Regions from separate parts of the Pseudoflavonifractor sp. HCP28S3_F10 genome, predicted to be linked through region 1. Evidence: riboswitches for the same ligand, from Rfam matches in the RefSeq annotation. Region 1 holds a riboswitch; the other holds the start of a gene.

Region 1 (4,437 bases):
CTGGGGCTGGACTGGGATGAGGGCTACCAGAAGGGCGGCCCCCACGGACCCTATCTCCAGAGCGAGCGCACTTTCTATTATAAGGAGTGTTTTGAACACCTGGAGGCAGAAGGATTGGTATACCCCTGCTTCTGCACCAGGGCGGAGCGGCTGGCCGCCTCGGCGCCCCACCGGTCTGATGGGCGGAATATCTATACCGGCCGCTGCCGGAGTTTGTCCTCCGCCCAGCGGGCCCAGCGGGCGGGGGAGCGGGACCCGGCCTGGCGGGTCGTGGTCCCGGATGAGCAGGTGTCTTTTACAGACGGACATATGGGCCGGTACGAAGAGAACCTGCTGACCGACTGCGGGGATTTTATCGTGCGCCGGTCCGACGGGGTCTATGCCTATCAGCTGGCGGTAGCGGCGGACGACGGGGCCATGAAGATCAGCCAGGTGGTCCGGGGCATGGATCTGCTGGACTCCACTCCCAGGCAGATCTACCTCTACCGGCTGCTGGGACTGCCTGTTCCCGCGTTTTTCCATGTGCCCCTGCTGGTGGCGCCCGATGGGCGGAGACTCTCCAAGCGGGACCGGGATCTGGACATGGAAGCGCTGCGCGCCAACAGCTCACCGGAAGAGGTCATCGGCACGCTGGCCTTCCTGGCGGGACAGACTGACCGGCCGGAGCCGGTGCAGGCCAGGGAACTGATCCCTCATTTCCGGTGGGATCGGGTCCCCCAAAAAGACATAAAAACAGAAACTGATATTTTCGATTATTGTACCGATTAGTATAGAAAAGTAGCGGGATATTAAGTAATCACGAATTTTTAATAATGAATATATAGAATCTCTTGTTGTATTTGAAATGCCGATATGTTATAATATAGCCATCGAAAAAACAAATATAGCTGGATGATGGCTGCGGGAGAGTTCGTCCCTCCCTCAGGGACGGCACCGAAGGTATAAGTGGGATTCATCTGCCGAGTGGTCCCGCCAATTTCTCAGGTTTCAGAACCGCGGTCGGACAGGACTCTGAAAAGACCATGATTCTCGTACATGGCACCGAAGGGGCAACTCCGATGGCTTCGAAAGCGGGGGAAACTCTCAGGTTTTAAACACAGGGTGCAGGGCAGATGTAGTAATACGTTGTGTTCTGTATCCTGTTTTTTCTGCAAAGGAGAGAGTGCCTTGCTTCTGGTGACAAACAACGAGAAAGTCCGGGATCAATATGGTTCGCTGTGTACGCTTCAGTTTGTGGACGGCGGCCATGTGGATGTCCTGACACATGTGAGAGACCTGGTCCACAGCGGGCATAAGCTGCTGACCCATCCGCTGGCCGGCAGTGTCAAGCCCAATGAGACCCCCTTCCGCTCGGTGGCCCTCACCGAGGAGGCGGGCCCTCTGGATCTGGAATCTCTGGACCTCATCGAGGCCGCTCTCGGCGTGTGCCGTCAGTTTAAGCCCCGGTTCCACCGGGGAGACGACGCGCCTGCCGACATGCGTGAGGACTTTGCGGAAATCGATTTTCGGCTGATCCATGGGGCGATAGCCCCGCATCTACAAAAAGGAGAGTGAGACTATGCGGCTGGAATTAGGCGAAATTCACATCAGCGACATTAAGCTCGGCGACTGCTCCAAGGTGGAGAACGGCACCCTCTACGTCAACGTGGAGGAGCTCCGCGCTCTGCTGCTGGAGGACGAGGACCTGGCCTCGGTTGACTTCGAGGTGGTCCATCCCGGCGAGTCCGTGCGCGTCCTGCCCGTCAAGGACGTCATCGAGCCCCGCGTCAAGGTGGAGGGCAACGGCGGCGTGTTCCCCGGCGTCATCTCCAAGGTCGGCACCGTGGGCAGCGGCAAGACCCATGTTCTCAAGGGCTGCGCCGTGGTCACCACCGGCAAGGTGGTGGGCTTCCAGGAGGGTATCATCGACATGAGCGGCCCCGGCGCCGACTACACCCCCTTCTCCAAGCTCCACAACCTGGTCATGATCTGTGAGCCCAAGGAGGGCATCAAGCAGCATCAGCACGAGCACGCCATCCGGATGGCCGGCCTGAAGGCTGCCACCTACCTGGGCGAGCTGGCCCGTACCCTGACTCCTGACGAGACCAAGGTCTATGAGACCTCCGGCGTCATGAGCGGCAAGGAGAAGTATCCCGACCTGCCCCGCGTGGGCTACGTCCTGATGCTCCAGAGCCAGGGCCTGCTGCATGACACCTATGTCTACGGCGTTGACATGAAGCGCTCCATGCCCACCATTCTCAACCCCACTGAGACCATGGACGGCGCCATCCTGAGCGGCAACTGCGTGTCCGCCTGCGACAAGAACACCACCTATCATCACCTGAACAACCCCGTCATTGCCGACCTGCTGGAGCAGCACGGCAAGACCCTGAACTTCGTTGGCGTTATCATCACCAACGAGAACGTGTACCTGATGGACAAGGAGCGCTCTTCCGACTGGTCCACCAAGCTGGCTCAGTTCCTGGAGCTGGACGGCGCCCTGGTCTCTCAGGAGGGCTTCGGCAACCCCGATACCGACCTGATCATGAACTGCAAGAAGCTGGAGGCTGCCGGCATCAAGACCGTCATCATCACCGACGAGTACGCCGGCCGTGACGGCGCTTCCCAGTCCCTGGCCGACGCCGATCCCGCTGCCGACGCGGTGGTCACCGGCGGCAACGCCAACATGGTCATCCACCTGCCCAAGATGGACAAGGTCATCGGCCACCCCGAGGCTGCCAACATCATCGCCGGCGGCTTTGACGGCGCTCTGGAGCCCGACGGTTCCATCACCGCTGAGCTGCAGGTCATTACTGGCGCCACCAACGAGATGGGCTTCAACAAGCTCAGCGCCAGATAAGGAGGGGAACTGTAATGAGTTTTAGAGTTGTTCATTATATCAACCAGTTCTTCGCCCAGATCGGCGGCGAGGAGAAGGCTGATTACGCGCCCGAGTACCGCGAGGGTGCTGTGGGCCCCGGCCTGGCGCTGAACGCCGCGTTCAAGGGCGAGGCTGAGATTGTCGGTACTGTCATCTGCGGCGACTCCTACTTCAACGAGAACCTGGAGTCCGCCAAGGCCACCGTGCTGAAGATGATTTCCGACGCCAAGCCCGACGTGGTCATCTGCGGTCCTGCCTTCAACGCCGGCCGTTACGGCGTGGCCTGCGGCACCGTGGCTGCCGCCGTGAAGGATGAGCTGGGCCTGCCCGTCGTCACCGGTATGTACGAGGAGAACCCCGGCGCCGACATGTTCAAGAACAAGGTCTATATCATCGCCACCAAGAACAACGCCGCCGGCATGCGCCAGGCCGCTCCCAAGATGGCCGCTCTGGCCCTGAAGCTGGCCAAGGGCGAGAAGGTCGGCGCCTCCGCCGAGGAGGGCTACATGCCCAACGGCCTGCGCGTCAACTTCTTTGAGGCTGAGCGCGGTTCCACCCGTGCCGTGAAGATGCTGCTCAACAAGCTCGCCGGCAAGCCCTACACCACCGAGTTCCCCATGCCCTCCTTCGACCGCGTCGCCCCCGGTCCGGCCATCACCGATCTGGCTCACACCACCATCGCTCTGGTCACCTCCGGCGGCATCGTGCCCAAGGGCAACCCCGATCACATCGAGTCCTCCTCCGCCTCCAAGTTCGGCCGCTATGACATCAGCGGCTTCGAGGATCTGACCGCTGCCGACCATGAGACCGCTCACGGCGGCTACGATCCGGTCTACGCCAACGAGGACGCCGACCGCGTTCTGCCTGTGGACGTGCTGCGCAAGATGGAGAAGGAAGGCAAGATCGGCGGCATCTATCCCTACTTCTTCACCACCGTCGGCAACGGCACCGCTGTTGCCAGCGCCAAGAAGTACGGCGAGGCCATCGGCAAGGAGCTTCGGGATGCCGGCATTAAGGCCGCCATCCTGACCTCTACGTGAGGCACCTGCACTCGTTGCGGTGCAACGATGGTTAAAGAGATCGAGCGTGCTGGCGTGACCGTGGTGCATATGTGCACCGTCACCCCCATCTCCATGACGGTTGGCGCCAACCGTATTGTCCCCACGATCGCGATTCCTCACCCCCTGGGCAACCCCGCCCTCACTCACGAGGAGGAGTTTGAGCTGCGCTACAAGCTGGTCGAGAAGGCCCTCAAGGCTTTACAGACTCCCGTGGATGACCAGACCATCTTCGACTGATTTTCCAAATCAGCTCCGAAATCCCCGTCGCCCATTGGGCGGCGGGGATTTTTTCGTGCCGGGAGGATTTACAGGAGAAGGCTCTTTTGGTATCCTTTTTTCAGACTATATTCAGATTCAAGCGGTAGAATGACAAAAACGACTTGATATCGAAGCAAGGAGGGATCGCCATGCGAGTCCTGATCGTCGAGGACGAACACCGTCTGGCCGAGACGCTGAGCCAGATCCTCAAAGAGCAGCACTATCAGACTGACACGGTCCATGACGGGACCGACGGAC
Region 2 (4,437 bases), on a different contig from region 1:
ACGTCCGCGTAGAGGTCATCCATGGATTTCATACCCAGCTCGGAGAGCATCTCCTGACGCTCTTCGGGGGTAGAACACAGATAGCTCGACATGTATCTTACTCCTTCTCGGCAGCGCAGTGGGCCTCATAGGCGGCGGCGTCCAGCAGCTCCTCCTCCTCGGTCACGTTCTCCACCTTGACGAACCAGGCGCCGTAGGGGTCGGCATTGACCTTGGCGGGATCGTCCATCAGTTCCTCATTGACGGCCACCACGGTGCCGGAGACAGGGGAGAGCACGTCAGACACGGCCTTGACGGACTCCACGTCGGAAAAAGCCTCGCCCACGGAGACGGAGTCGCCCTCCTGGGGCAGGTTGACAAAGACGATATCGCCCAGCTCGTCCTGAGCGAAATCGGACAGGCCGATGACATAGGTGTCGCCGTCCTTGCGGACCCACTCGTGGGACTTGGCGTACAGCAGATCAGAGGGGAAGTTCATAATAATGTCTCCTTTTATGTATTGTTTTGGATATTGGGATAGTTTGGATGGTTGGATCATTTGGATAATTGGATGATCTGGTCCGGTCAGAAAGGTATCATGCTCAGAGAAAAGGGATCACTGGGCGCGCTTGTAGAAGGGAGTCTTGATGACCTCACACTCCACCTTGCGGCCGCGCACGTCCACCAGCAGCTTGGTGCCGGGCTCCTTGTACTCCACGGGGACCATGGCCATGGCGACGGCCTGGCCCAGGTAGGGGCAGTGGGTGCCGGAGGAGACAAAGCCAACCTTCTCATCGCCGGCGTACACGTCGCAGTGCTCGCGGATGATGCCCCGGCCGGTGACCTTCAGGCCCACCTTGCGGCGGGAGACGGGACGGGCCTTCTCCAGCGCGGCCTTGCCGATGAAGTCGGGCTTATCCATCTTGACGAAGATGCCGAGAACGGCCTCGTAGGGGTTGATCTCGGCGGAGAGCTCGTGGCCGTAGAGGGGCATGCCGGCTTCCAGGCGCAGGGTATCGCGGGCGCCCAGACCGCAGGGGATGAGGCCCTCGTCCTTGCCGGCCTCCAGCAGCTTGTTCCACAGGGCGGGGGCGTCGGCGCTGGCGCAGTAAATCTCAAAGCCGTCCTCGCCGGTGTAGCCGGTGCGGGAGACAATGGCCTTGATGCCGTCCACATTGCCCTCGGCGATGAAGGTGTAGTTGCCGGAGGGAATGGTGCCAGAGAGCTTGGAGAGAACGGCCTCGGCCTTGGGACCCTGGAGGGCCACCTGGGCGACGGAATCGGAGATGTTTTCCATGGTGCAGTCGCCGGACAGGTGCTCGGAGATCCAGTTGGCGTCCTTCTCGCAATTGGCGGCGTTGACCACGATGAGGTAAGCCTCGTCGGAGCACTTGTAGACGATGAGGTCATCCACCACGCCGCCGGTCTCGTAGCACATCAGGCTGTACCGGGCATAGCCGGACTGGAGGTCGGTATAGTCGTTGGTCAGCAGGTTGTTCAGGTTCTTCAGGGCGTCCTTGCCGCGCAGGACCAGCTCGCCCATGTGGGAGACGTCAAACAGACCGCAGGCGGTGCGCACCGCCATATGCTCGGCCACCACGCCGCTGTACTGCACGGGCAGCAGCCAGCCGGCAAAGGGGACGATCTTTCCGCCGGCGGCTACATGGCAGTCATAAAGGGGGGTCTTCTTCTCCATGATACATACCTCCTAAAATAAACTCACAAAGCCAAAAAATATACCCGCAGTCATCAAAAACCATGAAAAAAGCGCATAGCGGAAATGCTATACGCCTCTGTCCATTACCTGAAAGTTTCCCCTGAATAAAATTCAGAGTTGCATCGTCGGCGCGGGCGGAAAGACCGTCCGCTTTCCAGAGCTCCGTCGGCAGCCGATCCTTTTGCCTGAGAGATTTTCTCGCTTTCCCCTTCGGCGGTGAAGTATCACACTCTCTCGACTGTGTCATCCGGGCAATATTGATTTTTTCTATGAATTGCAGGGTGTACTTGCGAGTTTTTCTTTATACCCATGAGTATAATACATTTTTCCAAAAAGTCAACTTGTTTTTTTGAATAATACGGAACGCCAAATATCAGAAAAGTTTAACAGGTGTTCCAGTCATACCCGACAACCTGCGCTTGCGCCATTTTGAAACTGTGTTATACTTGAACTGCAAAATGCGGGAATGGGACGGAAGGCCCTATCCGCGCAGCGGGATGAAATTGTAATAAGGAGGAGATGCCATGCAGGCGCTTCTGACTCAGCCCGGGGCTTTTCTGCACCGGCTCCTGGCACTGCCGGCGGAGTACCCGGTGGCAGCCGCCTGGTATACGTCCATCGTCCGATTTCTCTTTCCCATATTGGCGCTGATGATCCTGACGGGGGCCATCCGGTCCCTGCTGAAGGTGCCTCATATGCCGGAGGTCTGGGCCTATCTGACATTACCCAACGGCGCCAGCGAGCCTCTGACCCACTGGGAGAACATTCTGGGCCGGGGCAGGGCGGCCGACGTGGTGCTCAATTATCCGGTGGTCTCCCGGCAGCACGCCGCCCTCATCCGGGGCGAGGATGACCGCTGGACTGTGTACGATCTGGACTCCAAGGGGGGCGTGACGGTGAACGGCACGCCGGTGGACGGGAGCGCCCCGGTGGCCTTCGGCGATGTGCTGGGTCTGGCCGGGGTGGAGACCGTGCTGCTGCCGGTGTCCCTGGAGGAGCGGGAGGACTGGCGGCGCCGCCGCCGGGCGGTGGAGCGGCCCGCGTCGCCCTGGGGAGCGCTGGTCCTGCTCACGGTGTTCCAGGTCCTGACTGCGATGCAGCTCATCGCGGCGGCGGGGGAGGAGGCCGGTGCGCCGCTGCTTCTTTCCTTTCTGTGTCTCACCGGGGTGATGTGGACCCACTTTCTTGCCCTGCGGGCGTTGCGCCGGGTAGGCTTTGAGATGGAGGTCATCGCCTTCTTTCTGTGCACCCTCTCTCTGGCAGTGACTGCCTCGTCGGCTCCCCACGCGCTCTTCAAGCAGCTGGCCGCCATGGTGCTGGGACTGATCCTCTTCCTGGTGCTGGGGGTCTTTCTGCGGGATCTGGACCGGGTCAAGAAAATCCGCTGGCTCATGGCGGCGGGGGCCATCTGCCTGCTGGGGCTCTCCCTGGTGGCCGGACAGGTGAAGTACGGCGCGGCCAACTGGATCAGCATCGGCGGGATCTCCTTCCAGCCCTCCGAGGTGGCCAAGATCTGCTATATTTTCGCCGGCGCCGCCACTCTGGAGCGGCTCTTCCGCAAGCGGAACCTGGGGCTCTTCATCCTACTCACCGGCGTGTGCATGGGCTGCCTGGCCCTGATGAGCGACTTCGGCACGGCGGCCATCTTCTTTATCACCTTTCTGGTCATCGCCTACCTCCGCTCCGGCGACTTTGCCACCCTGGCCCTCATCTGCGGCGCGGCGGTGTTCGGCGTGCTGGTCATCCTGTCGGTCAAGCCCTATATCCTGCGGCGCTTCGCCACCTGGGGCCACGCCTGGCAGTATGCCAGCGACGGGGGCTTTCAGCAGACCCGCACCATGTCGGCGGCCGCCTCCGGCGGCCTGGTGGGCGTGGGCGCGGGGCGGGGCTGGCTTCACCGGGTGCCCGCCGCCGACACCGACCTGGTGTTCGGCATGCTCTGTGAGGAGTGGGGGCTCATCATCGCCGTGCTGGCGGTGTGCTGCATCCTGACCCTGGCGGTCTTTGCGGTGCGGTGCTGCCGGGCGGGGCGGTCCAGCTTCTATACCATCGCCGCCTGCGCCGCCACCTCCATGATGGTGTTCCAGACCTGCCTCAACGTGCTGGGTGCGGTGGACATCCTGCCCCTTACCGGCGTGACCTTCCCCTTTGTGTCCAACGGCGGGTCCTCCATGCTGTCCTCCTGGGGGCTGCTGGCCTTCCTGAAGGCCACGGATACCCGCCAGAACGCCAGCTTTGCCATCCGGCTGCCCAACCGGCGGAAGGAGCGGGCGGACGAAGAGCGGCTGGCCCGCCGTCCGGCGGAGAAGCCCGGATTTGACTTTGATACGGGCCGGGAGGAGGAGCCATGAAAAAGATCGAAAAACGGGCGGTGGTCTGCCTGCTGCTGGCCCTGGCGCTGCTGCTGGGGCTGGGACTGTTCTGCGTCCGCTTCGTGGTCAGCGGCGGACGGTGGGCGGGCTTCGCGGCCAACCGCCACCTCTACAACAGCAAGGGCCAGCTCTCGGTGGGCCGGGTGCTGGACCGGGACGGAGATGTGCTCTCCTGGGCCGATGAGAATGGGGAGCGCCGCTATTACGACGGGGCCACTGTCCGCAAGGCCACCCTCCACGCGGTGGGGGACCCGGCGGGCAATATCGGTACCGGGGCACTGGTGGCCTTTGCCGACAAGCTCTCGGGCTACAATCTGCTCACCGGAGCTTACAGCCCCATGGGGGAGGGCAACGACCTCTATCTGACCC

What was found. Region 1 has a riboswitch for glycine ahead of ACTNBZ_RS00725 (GrdX family protein). Riboswitches for the same ligand answer to the same signal wherever they lie in the genome.
Region 2: it holds a riboswitch for glycine, as region 1 does, so the genes downstream of both, gcvT (glycine cleavage system aminomethyltransferase GcvT) here and ACTNBZ_RS00725 (GrdX family protein) in region 1, are expected to answer to the same signal.

The regions. Positions count from the first base shown of each region.
Region 1 is NZ_JBQHUB010000001.1:143,801-148,237, forward strand. It holds gene gluQRS (tRNA glutamyl-Q(34) synthetase GluQRS) at 1-768, shown strand, start outside; glycine riboswitch at 892-1,006, shown strand; glycine riboswitch at 1,009-1,103, shown strand; gene ACTNBZ_RS00725 (GrdX family protein) at 1,177-1,554, shown strand; gene ACTNBZ_RS00730 (glycine/sarcosine/betaine reductase component B subunit) at 1,559-2,839, shown strand; gene grdB (glycine reductase complex selenoprotein B) at 2,854-4,158, shown strand; gene ACTNBZ_RS00740 (response regulator transcription factor) at 4,329-4,437, shown strand, end outside.
Region 2 is NZ_JBQHUB010000005.1:90,598-95,034, reverse strand. It holds gene gcvPA (aminomethyl-transferring glycine dehydrogenase subunit GcvPA) at 1-92, opposite strand, end outside; gene gcvH (glycine cleavage system protein GcvH) at 98-478, opposite strand; gene gcvT (glycine cleavage system aminomethyltransferase GcvT) at 596-1,675, opposite strand; glycine riboswitch at 1,860-1,943, opposite strand; gene ACTNBZ_RS04085 (FtsW/RodA/SpoVE family cell cycle protein) at 2,221-4,047, shown strand; gene ACTNBZ_RS04080 (penicillin-binding transpeptidase domain-containing protein) at 4,044-4,437, shown strand, end outside.